2 regions of the Paraglaciecola sp. T6c genome follow, and region 2 is predicted to be linked to the other one. Evidence: riboswitches for the same ligand, from Rfam matches in the RefSeq annotation. Region 2 holds a riboswitch; the other holds the start of a gene.

Region 1 (6,120 bases), 720 kb from region 2:
ATTCGACGAACTTTAACAATGTGCTTGCGATGCTTGTGCGTCTATAGTCTTGGCTAACCGCTATTCGTACAATCCGCCATTGCTCATACGTTACGAATTTGTCATCTGCGGTATGTAAGGCCAAGTTTTGGGAGACTAAATGACCATTTACCCTTCTATGACCTAGCCGTATTTCTTGTGATATATCTGCTAGGGCGCTTCCTCCCTCTAAACAAATTAACGCAACGCCGATGACATCCTCGTTGAGTGTACAAACATACACTCGTTGTTCAGGGGCGTCGAGTAATCTGAATAAGTCATCAGGACTCGTTTGATAATGCGCGCTGATAAGCAAAGAGAATATTTTTGACAATAGTTCTGGGGAGTCAACCAGTCGCTTCTTAGATACTTCTTGGCACTTAAATTCGTTTAACCTCATGGGGGAGGTTTCCCGGTTTTCAGGTATCTTATTCTGCCCAGTAACTTTGCTTTGTGGCTGGGCGTGTGAACTTGAATTGGAGTCTTGCATGATAAAAACAGTAAACCAAAAATGCTCTAAACAGTCATTTACATACCAACGTATCGGCGTGCTAAGAGTTAGGCTTTTCCAACCTTTGTGCGCAGTTTCTAAGTATGGCTTGAAACGTAATTCAAATCCTCTACCTGCGCCCTCGTATCCATGGACAGTTGAGCTTAAAACAACCCTAGGATATGTATCTAAAAGTGTTTTTAAAATAGGGGGGGGGATTGCAGCAGCTTCATCAACAAATAGTAGGTCTGCGTGGTAACACCCCGACACCAATGCGTCAGGTGCTACAAATTCTAAACTCCCATTCTTATTCGAGGTGCTTCGTTCTGGCGCGGTGGCAAATGCAAATACTTGTTCGACATTATGCTTAATCGGGGCAGTAATAAGGATCCTTTTTTCTTGCTCTAACATTAAAGCTCGTGCAGCCCGACCAAGCGCCGAGGACTTGCCTCGACCTCTATCTGCAGTGACCACCAAGGGGCGATTTCTGTGTCCAGACGCAGCTTTGATAATGCTACTAACAACCTTATCTTGCTCTAAAGTCGCGCTATCTAGTTGTCGATTAAGGTGCTCTGGCGCAATGACTGCATTGTGTCCACGAAACGAAGATGGGGTAATAACAACCGTGTTCTGATCTTTTTCAATTATCGATATCAAACGGTTGATAAACCGACTTGGCTCCAAGTATTGAGCATAGCCGTATGAGTAACGTTTTTTGGAAAGGGGATCGGTATATTGAGACCAGCTTTTCAGCTCAGGGCAAATTAAAATCATTAACCCATTCGCTTTGATAGTGCCGCTATAGGCCATAAGTGCATTTGCACTTAACCCCGAGTAACAGTTATAGATAAGAGTGTTATATTCTCTGCCTAAGTGTTGACGATAATCTACGCTATTAACCTCTTGATAAGTACTAGGGGCATCACCTACCCACAGATGCTTACTCGCAAGAGACTCGACATTAATAAGTAAGTTTTCAGCCTGCTTTTCAGCCCACTCTTTAGCACCGCTCACAATCACCAATTGGCGGTGAAAAACATGGCTTTTCCGCTGTTTAACCCAATCTTCTATTTTAAAGTGTAAATCCACGCTGATATTATCTGTACAATAAACTCGAAATTATCGCCAGTTTAAGCAATGTTACCAAGGAATACGAATGCGCTTTTTATCAAGACGATTAGTGATGCCCAATGATCTTAATTATGCCAACTCATTGTTCGGGGGCAGGGCACTGGAGTGGATAGATGAAGAGTCTGCGATATACGCAATTTGTCAGCTAGAAACGAATCAATTAGTCACTAAACACATTGGTGAAATCAGCTTTGAATCACCAGCGTTACAAGGTGACGTAGTGGAGTTTGGGCTAGAAACCAAGAAGGTGGGCCGTACTTCAATTACGGTTACTTGCTTGGTGAGAAATAAAGAAACAAAGAAAACGATCTGCTTAGCAGACGACATTGTATTTGTTCGTGTTGATCGTGAAACGCGCTTACCCGTCGCCCACGGTAAAACGTTTGATGAGCTGCAAGAACGAGCAAGGTTAGAAATGAAGGGACTGACTTAATGGATTTAGGTTCTTTCTATCGTGTTGCCGAGCTTCCGCGATTTACCGGAAAAATTTGGCTTGCGTTTGCTATAAGTTTTATCTCGATAAATAGTTGTGCCGTAGCGGGGCAATCAGATTATTCAATTATTGAAAGTCATTCTTTACCGAGTGAATTAGAAGAAAGCTCGGCATTGTATTGTGCCGGTAAAGATCAAATTTACAGTATTAATGATTCCGGCAATGCGCCTATTATTTTTCAACTAAGTGATGACGGCGATATTTTGTCTCTGCGCAGCCCAGACAATGTCAAAAATAAAGATTGGGAAGCCCTGACTGCAGATGACAAATTTTTCTATGTGGGTGATATAGGCAACAATCGAGGGACACGGAAAAATGTATTTATATACAAGTTACCCCGAAATGAAATGGATAAAGCGAAAACCAAAAAACTTAGTGTGTCTTACGAAGGGAATAATCACAAAGCAAACGAGTCGCTTAATCATGACTTTGATGCAGAGGCGTTAGTCGCTGTGGGTGATGACTTAGTCTTATTTTCAAAAAGCTGGCGTACCGATGTTCTCAACGTGTATCTGGTAGATAAAAATGAAAGTAAACAAAAACTCAGCGCTCACATCTCAGTAAAAGGCATTCCAGGTGTGATCACCGGTGCGGATTACGACAAAATGAACGAGCGGTATGTCTTGGTTGGTTATCCTTCGAAACGCGTAGGCTTTGGTGATCCATTTATAGTGCTACTAGATAAAAATTTCACATTAATTGAAACCATACCGTTACCAGGGTACGGGCAGGTAGAAGGTGTGTGCGCTCATCCATCTGGGCAAATTTGGTTTACTCAAGAATCTTCAATTTTTAGCAGTAGTAAATTAGTTAAGTTAAAACTAGCGAGTCATAAAGCGACCTAACGTCATGTTTATGCGAATAATCAGCGCTTGCGCTGGATGACAGTATTGCTACACTGTCGCCGTTAACACTGTCGAGATTCATTTTGTTAACTACCAAGGGGTGCCGAAAGGCTGAGATTTGTCTCTTAAGAGATATGACCCTTACACCTGATCCGGATAATACCGGCGTAGGAATGGTTATTTCGTTCGCATTTCAAAAATGTAAACATCTCCCATTTATCTGCCGCAAAGCCGGATCTTTTCAACCTTTACTGAAGAGATCCCAATGAAGTTTTGTTCTACCTTACTTGCTCTATCCATAGCATCAAGTTTCGCCAGCCACGCTGATGAGTCCAAAGACATTGAACGTATTACTGTTAGCTCAGATTTTCGCCAGCAAGCGTTAATGTTCATCCCTGCAAGCGCAACCATATTAAGCGATTCACAAATTGAAGCTCGCCAAGCGCAACACCTTGAAGATATTTTAAATGTTGGCGCCAATATCAACTTTGCCAGTGGTGCATCTCGCGGGCGATTCATTCAAATTCGCGGTATCGGTGAGCGCAGCCAATTTTCAGAGCCAAGTAACCCATCTGTTGGATTTCTAGTGGATGACTTTGACTTCTCTGGTATTGCAGGTGTGGGCACCTTGTTTGATGTGGAACAAGTTGAAATTTTGCGCGGCCCACAAGCGACCGAGTTTGGGGCAAGTGCCATGGCCGGGGTTATTAAGGTTAAAACCGTTGATGCCGGACCGGATCAAAGCGGTAAATTATCATTTTCACTTGCCGAGCAAAATACATGGAGTGTAGGCGGCGCTTACGGCAATGCCATAACGGATAATCTATTCTATCGTGTGGCGGTTCAACAGTTTAAGAGTGATGGTTTTGTACAGAATACTTTTTTAAATCGTGACGACACCGATAACCTAGATGAATTTACCTCAAGAGTAAAACTGAAATATCTGCCTGCAGATTGGTTGACCTTCGACCTTAATTATCAATATTTCGATATAGATAACGGTTATGACGCGTTTTCTCTGGAAAATACTCGAGAATCACGTGCTGATGAACCGGGTTTCGACCGCCAAAAAACTCATGCCCTAGGCCTAAAAACGGAAATAAACACCGAGCTTACGGATGTTTTTGTTATTTTGAGTCAATCAGATTCAGATATGGGCTACAGCTACGATGAAGATTGGACATACGTCGGCTTTCATCCTGACGAGTATTCTTCCGTAGACAGCTATTTCAGAGAGCGCGATACAGATAACGTTGACATACGCTTTTTATCAAACGACAACTCAACTTTATTCAATGGCTCAACTCAATGGTTATTTGGCCTGTATTCGAAATCCATGGATGAGAGTTTACTGCGCCAATACACCTATGCAGACGGTGACTTTACAAGTCGTTATCAACAAGACAACCTCGCCGTATATTCGCAAGTCGATACCGAACTGTCTGACACCCTTAGTTTACGCTTGGGCCTTCGCGCCGATCGTTTTGAAATAGACTACAGCGATATAAGCGGTTTCACCCAAAGCAATGATAAAACGTTGATCGGCGGTAAAGCCGTGCTTGATTATAGTATCGATAGCGCCTCTGTTTATGCCAGCGTATCAAGGGGCTACAAAGCCGCTGGCTTTAATCCAGATGAGCGGGTCAGCTCGGACAAGCGTATTTATCAACCTGAGTACAATTGGAACTACGAAATTGGGGTAAAGGGCAACTTTATCAATTACGACGCCTTTATTCGCATGGCAGTTTTCTACATGGACCGTGAAGACACCCAAGTCAGTGATTATGATGTACAAACTCGTGAAGACGGTAGCGCCACATTCATTGACATCATAGGTAATGCTGATACAGGCACTAACTGGGGTTATGAATTAGAGTCAGGCTGGCAAGTAAACGACAGTGTATATTTGCACGCTAATTTCGGTTGGCTTGATGCCACTTTTGAAGATTATACCCTAGCCGATGGCTCGGTTGTTGATAAGCAAGACCAAGCCCAAGCACCAAACTACACCTTCAATATTGGCGCCAATGTGCAGTTGTCTGAGCAAGTCAGTTGGACGATAGACGCAGATGGTAAGGACGAATACCGCTTTTCTGACGGTCACGACGAAAAGTCACCATCTTATGTGTTGGTCAATACCGCGATGCGTTTTGATGTACAAGACTGGTCGTGTTCTGTGTGGGTAAAAAATGTGTTTGACCGAACTTACTACGTCCGTGGTTTTGGTGGATTCAACAATGACCCACGAGAAGGTTACGCCACTCCGGAGCCTTATTATCAACTGGGAGATGGCCGTCAAGTGGGCATCAGTGCTCAATACAACTTTTAGCAAGAGGAGCTAATAATGAAATTAGTCGCAGAGATTTCAATGTACCCGTTAAACGAACAGTACCTTGAGCCGATCCAAACTTTTATCGACCGCTTGAATGAATACGGTCACTTGAAGGTAGTCACCAGTGCTACCAGTACTTTAGTGAGCGGGGACTATTTGGCAACCATGCAAGTACTCGCTAAAGAAATGCAGCGCAGTCATCAGGAAGTCGGGCAGGCAATATTTGTATGCAAGTTCTTAAATGGTGACAAAATGAGCAGCGATGTGTAATGCAAGGCTTAATCGAGCTGTTCAATAATATTGCTCAGCAGTTTGTTGCACTACCTTGGCTAGAAGCAACGGCTTGGTTAGAAGCAACGGCGGTAATACTCGCTGTTGCTTATGTGTGGCTAGCAGCGAGAGAAAATATCTGGTGCTGGCCTTGTGCACTGGTAAGCACTGGCATTTATACTTGGTTATTTTGGGAAGTTTCGTTGCTGTTTCATACCTTACTGAACGCCTATTACTTGTTAATGGCGGTATATGGTTGGCAACAATGGAAGCAGCGTGAAGATGACGAGATCCCCATTCAAAGCTGGTCTATTCAAAAGCACCTGGTGCGATTAGTGTTATTAACGTGTATCGCGTTTGGTCTGACCGTTTTTGCTAGTATGTGGTTGGACTCTCAATACCTTTACCTAGATGCTTTTATCACAGTATTCAGTGTTTACACCACTATGATGGTCGCGCACAAAGTGTTAGAAAACTGGCTTTATTGGATTGTGATCAATAGCTTTGCCTGTTACTTGTATTTCGCGAAAGAGATGTATCT
Region 2 (6,120 bases):
CGCACGCCTGTTCAGCGAGTATGGGCGCTAACAAGTAACCGTGACGAAATAGACCATTGATGCGTATAACCCGCTGATTAAAATATATTTTAGGTAGGTTATCTGGGTATGCTGGGCGACAATTCGTCGCAGTTTGTACAATCTTTGCTTCACCAAAACCCACGTCAATGGAATACGCTGCAGACAGCAGTTCAAGCGTCGAGCGCACTGTGATTGGGCCAGTATCTTCGCTTTCGATTTGACTCGCACCAATCACAAAATGATGGTTGTGCCGCGGTGCAATATACAACTTGTATCTCGGATGCATCAGTCGCACTGCGTGCTTAAGCTCTACCTCTGGCGCATATAGGGTAATGACTTCACCGCGCACCCCGCGTAACTCAGGTATTTGCTGCCCGAACGTTTCCTGTTTAGTGGCGTTGTAGTTGAACTTAGTCCGCCTTTGGGTATCAGCAAGTGGGACTTGCTTTGCGCCAAGTCCGCGGCAGTCAATCACATAATCAAATACCTGTTTTCCCTCAGGCAAGACTACCGCTGCGCTATTGCCATTATTATTTCGCTGTTCGTTATCGACCCTGAGCACGTGCGAGTTTGACTGCCACGTCACAGCTGATTGCTCAAGGTAGGATGCAAGGCCTGTCATCACCTCAGCGGTATCAACCCATGCTTCGTTCGGGAGATAAAGTCCGCCGTCAAAGTGTTTTGCTAATTGCGGAGCATAATGATGAAGCGCTGCTTGGGTTAATAACTGCATATGTGAAAACTCTTCATCTTGCGCGAAATCTGGCAACTTACCCATTAACTGGCGGGAAAACTGCTGAAAATCGGCTTTATCTTCGCGGTGCGCCACCACTAACGTGCCCTGAACGAACAACGTGAGTGGTTTAGCCAAGTGCAAATTTAGGCTGTTAATAACATCCGGCCAGCGCGTTAAAGACGCCATCCCCATAGAAAACACAGCAAGCTCTGCACTTTCAAGCTCGCTATACGGTGCTAACATACCAGCTGCTGTATACGCAGCAGCACTGCCACTTTCGATGGGATCTTTATCAAATATGGTGAGCGAAATATCCGCTTGGCGGTGTAATAATTGCCACGCCATCATTCGCCCCATAATGCCTGCACCCACAATGGCAATGCGCATTTTGTGTTCACTTTGCACAGCCACAGGTTTACTCCGTCTGAGCGACGTATATCTGTGCACCTGCGGCGGTAAACTCAGCGGATTTTTGCGCCATACCGGCCTCAATGTCAGTATTTTTCAAATCCGCTGAATATTCGCGCACCTCTTGAGAGATTTTCATAGAGCAGAATTTAGGCCCACACATAGAGCAAAAATGGGCGACCTTCGCTGCATCTTTAGGCAAGGTTTCGTCATGAAATGCGCGGGCAGTATCAGGGTCTAGGCCTAAATTAAACTGATCGACCCAACGAAATTCAAAACGCGCCTTAGACAGTAAATCGTCGCGGTAGCGAGCGCCTGGGTGACCTTTAGCAATATCCGCTGCGTGAGCGGCAATTTTATACGCCATGATCCCTTGCTTAACATCATCTTTGTTCGGCAAGCCTAAATGCTCTTTGGGGGTTACGTAGCACAGCATTGCACAACCATACCAACCAATGATCGCAGCCCCTATTCCACTCGTAATATGATCGTAGCCAGGGGCGATGTCGGTAGTCAGCGGGCCAAGCGTATAAAATGGTGCTTCATGACAATGTTCGAGTTGCATATCCATATTTTCTTTAATCATATGCATAGGCACATGACCTGGGCCTTCGATCATAGTTTGTACATCGTGTTTCCAGGCAATTTTAGTCAGCTCACCAAGCGTAATCAGCTCGGCAAATTGCGCTTCATCGTTAGCATCGGCTAATGAGCCTGGACGCAAGCCATCACCGAGGGAAAAGCTCACGTCATATGCTTTCATGATGTGGCAAATGTCTTCAAAATGGGTGTATAAAAAATTTTCTTGATGGTGAGCAATGCACCATTTTGCCATGATAGAACCACCACGGGAGACGATGCCTGTAACGCGGTCCACCGTCATAGGAATATGATGCAACCGCACCCCAGCATGAATTGTGAAATAATCTACGCCCTGCTCGGCTTGCTCAATCAAGGTATCTCGAAACACTTCCCAGGTCAGGTCTTCAGCAACACCCTTGACCTTTTCTAACGCTTGATAAATAGGCACGGTGCCCACGGGAACGGGAGAGTTTCTAACGATATAGTCGCGAGTAGAGTGAATATTCTTGCCCGTTGACAAGTCCATAATGGTGTCGCCGCCCCAACGAATTGACCACACCAGCTTTTCGACTTCTTCTTCAATGGAAGAACGCAGTGCTGAGTTACCAATGTTGCCATTGATTTTAACCAGAAAGTTGCGCCCGATTATCATGGGTTCGAGTTCTGTATGGTTAATATTGGCTGGGATAATCGCTCTGCCTTCAGCCACTTCTTTGCGCACAAACTCTGGTGTAATGGGCTGCAAATTGGCTCCCAAAGAATTACCTTTTAGTCGCTTATTACGCTCATCCGTAGTGAACTCATTGCTTAGGGCTTCCCGAGCTTGGTTTTCGCGAACGGCAATATACTCCATTTCTTTGGTGATAATACCTTTGCGGGCATAATGCATTTGGCTGACATTTTTACCAGGTAAGGCACGTCTTGGCGTGCGCTGCAAAGCATCATTGTAATATTGAAAAGCGCGTTCTTGATCGAAGTGTCCGTTGTCTTGGGGTTGTACCTCACGACCTTGATATTGTTCAGTGTCGTTTCGAGACAATACCCACTCACTTCGCACATCAGCAATGCCTTTGTTGACGTCTATGTCTACGGTTTCATCGGTATAGGGACCTGAGGTATCGTACAAAGTGACGGCGGTCCCGTCGGTTAAACTGATTTCGCGCATGGGCACACGAACGCTAGGATCGTTAGGCGATGCAACATACACTTTTTTACTGGCTGGAAGGGGTGTGCGTGTAATTTTTTGACTTTCAGAGGAGGCACTAGCCGGTGCGTTAGCAACCGCTTCACTGGAAGAAAGGACAGTGTTCATTTTGTTTTCCTTAAAAAAATACAGGCGCGCGGAAAACGAAAACAAACATCCCTTGTGAGGATGTGCTGCTCATTCCTACGCCGATACTAGTCGGATCAGGTTCTACGGGTTTGTATTACTACATCTCAGCCAAAAAAGGCGCCCCGAGAGCGAGTGCGGATAATAGGACAACAAATTTAGAATTACTAGCCCCACGCCAAAGGAATTTATTTTACCCAAAAACACATATGTTGCTGACTTAAATAAAAGCACGATTGACACATTTAAACCAAAACCGCCTTAATTACAAAAACCTGTAAATTCGCTAAAAATACTGAATTTTGTCTATATAATCCCATGAAAATCATATTAAACACTTAAATTTGTGAAATTTAGAAGTGCTAAAAATTTAACGTTAACCGCTTTTAGCGACACGTTAACGAGGGCGATAGGATACAATTCGGACGAGCATTACCAAGGGTAGAGGTTCAAAAATATTTTATCCTAGAACAAAAAAAGTGAAGTCTTTTTCAATGACCTCACGCAAATTCGGAGTGAAGCTAGATAACAAGGATGTAAAAAACCACATCAAGGATCAACAGCCACTAGCATTAACCCGTATTGATACACAGCAAACGCTGTTATCATTAGCCCATTATTTTTTATAAGGGCGTTACCATGAAATTATTGATCCGCAATTTAGACCGAGCCACCACGCAAGACGAGCTTCGCACCCTTTTTGAAGGTTATGGTGTTGTTCAGTCATGCACTATTGTGATTGATCCCGCAACGCAAAGCTCAAAAGGCTTTGGCTTTGTTGAAATGCCAAAAGCAGGCGATGCAAAAGCCGCTACTATTAATCTGAACGGCCATACCTTAGGTGCAAATAAAATACGCGTGAAGAAAGCGGAAGAAAAGGCAACAGATAAACCAGAAGACACTGAGTAACGAATATTTACAGCAATAGCGAAAATATTATTAAAACCCGCTTCTGAGCGGGTTTTTCTTTGAGCGTTTATCTATCTTCTTACAATATTTATTTATCTTCTTACAGATTAAAGGCGCATTAATATTTGTCCGCTTACATCCGCTGACGCGTTACTCATGTCACAATTATTCAACTTTCGTGTTAGTAGCGCTCTTCTTATGCAAATGCCGTATTAGGCATGCAAACTGGATAATTTGCATTTGGACTACGAAGATCAAGTCTCAGAATTTACCAAGTAACCCTATCTTCGCGTTTAGGCGCAACAGACTGAAAATAGTAAAGCTCAGTTAGCGTCTTACTACCCGCTCTACTATCAAGGCTCCCTCAAGCGGATCAAACCAGGGCGATAGCTGATACAGCTGAACTTGCCTTGGCGACAATAATTACGACAACCGATTGCGACTCCGGCGATAGACCAATTGGTTGCATTGCTTAACGACTCTCTATGATGCACTTTGGTCAAGTGCTCTATTTAGCTGGAAAAATTCCCCAGACCCAGCTAAGCACAATGGTTACGCCCAAACCCGACGTTAATACTTATAAGTATTCCACTGTATCTACTCGACTCACTATTACTTTAAAAGTGAAACCAATTATTCAGATTCAAGTACGGATGCGCATCAAGGATTAACTATCTTACCCAAGTAATTAGCATTCCTTGAGTACTGCGCAATTATCACTGTCAAATTGAAGAGCAGTTAATAATAAAAAATCCATGGTAGTCCACTTATATCGAGACTGGCTTATGGGTGTTTTATTTTAAATTGACAGTGTCAATATAAAATATATTATGGGCGTCAAACACCGAAATAGTAAACCCAAGTGTATGCAAAAAATGTATGTGCCAGAAGCGCTAAAGAGCCTCAATGCCTAAAGTGTTAACGGATGAAGAGATACAGTGTTTTCGCAATCGAATGTGCGATCACGCCTTGGTTTCATTTGCTAAAAGTGGCGTAGAGGGTATTTCATTGCGCGGATTAGCCGCTGATTTACGTTGCAGTCGCACTACGCCCTATCGTTATTTTAAAAACAAGGCTGATATCCTTGCAGCGCTGCGCCAGCGTGAATTTGCACGGATTGCCGACACCCTCGAAAATGCTTTAGCCCAAGAGCCAACCCAAGATAAGCAGCTGAGCGCACTTTGCCATGCCTATTTTGATTTTGCATTGCAATATCCAGATTCCTATCGCGTCATGTATAGCGTAGCTCAGCCTGACTTAAGCAAATATGCAGCTCTTGAACGTGAGATTTTACGTAGTAGCGCGCCGATGCGCCAAGTGGTGAAGTCAGCGGTAAGCGCTGGGATCTTAAAAGGTGACCCAACAGATATATGTTATGTAGTTTGGGCCGGAGTCCACGGCTTGATATCGTTGCACTTATCGCACATGTTGGGTGAACAACGAGATATAGCGCAGCTTGCAACCGTCATGATTGAGTCCCTAGTGCGTTCAGTTAGCGTTGCACCCGCTTTATCAGTTTCAATTTAGGGATTCGAATGAAAGTTTCGAATTAGAGTTTCGAATTAGAGTTTCAAATTAGACAAAACTAACGAAAATAAACATTATCAAGGACAACACTATGAGTAACAAAGTAGACGCATTATTCGCCCCCTTTACCCACAAAGGCTTATCGCTAGATAACCGCGTAGTAATGGCCCCAATGACCCGTGAGTTTTCTCCTGGTGGAGTACCTACTTCAGACGTCGCCGATTATTATCGCCGCCGCGCACAAGGTGGAACAGGCTTAATTATCACCGAAGGCACGACCATAAACGATCCTGTGGCAACCATGAGTGATCGTATTCCTCAGTTTCATGGGGATGCTGCTCTTGCAGGATGGAAAAAGACCGTTGATGCAGTACACGGTGCCGGGGGTAAAATCATGCCTCAATTGTGGCACGTAGGCATGGCGCGCGTAGCGCAAAAAGCGCCGTTTCCTGAATTACCTAGCGTCGGCCCTTCTGGACTGTTCAAGCCAGGTAAACAAGGTGCTGAGCCAATGACCCAAGCACAAATTGAAACGGTTATTAACGGCTTTGCGACTGCAGCTGCGGATGCTCAGCGAATTGGTTTTGATGGTATTGAAATTCACGGT

What was found. Region 2 has a riboswitch for thiamine pyrophosphate ahead of thiC (phosphomethylpyrimidine synthase ThiC). Riboswitches for the same ligand answer to the same signal wherever they lie in the genome.
Region 1: linked by a shared signal. The riboswitch ahead of PATL_RS06875 (TonB-dependent receptor) and the one ahead of thiC (phosphomethylpyrimidine synthase ThiC) in region 2 are both predicted to bind thiamine pyrophosphate.

What each region holds. Positions count from the first base shown of each region.
Region 1 is NC_008228.1:1,616,239-1,622,358, forward strand. It holds gene PATL_RS06860 (tRNA(Met) cytidine acetyltransferase TmcA) at 1-1,597, opposite strand, end outside; gene PATL_RS06865 (acyl-CoA thioesterase) at 1,665-2,072, shown strand; gene PATL_RS06870 (hypothetical protein) at 2,072-2,977, shown strand; TPP riboswitch at 3,064-3,168, shown strand; gene PATL_RS06875 (TonB-dependent receptor) at 3,243-5,306, shown strand; gene PATL_RS06880 (hypothetical protein) at 5,322-5,579, shown strand; gene pnuC (nicotinamide riboside transporter PnuC) at 5,579-6,120, shown strand, end outside.
Region 2 is NC_008228.1:2,334,659-2,340,778, reverse strand. It holds gene PATL_RS09850 (FAD-dependent oxidoreductase) at 1-1,168, opposite strand, end outside; gene thiC (phosphomethylpyrimidine synthase ThiC) at 1,173-3,059, opposite strand; TPP riboswitch at 3,115-3,215, opposite strand; gene PATL_RS09840 (RNA recognition motif domain-containing protein) at 3,717-3,986, shown strand; gene PATL_RS09835 (TetR/AcrR family transcriptional regulator) at 4,893-5,513, shown strand; gene PATL_RS09830 (NADH:flavin oxidoreductase) at 5,605-6,120, shown strand, end outside.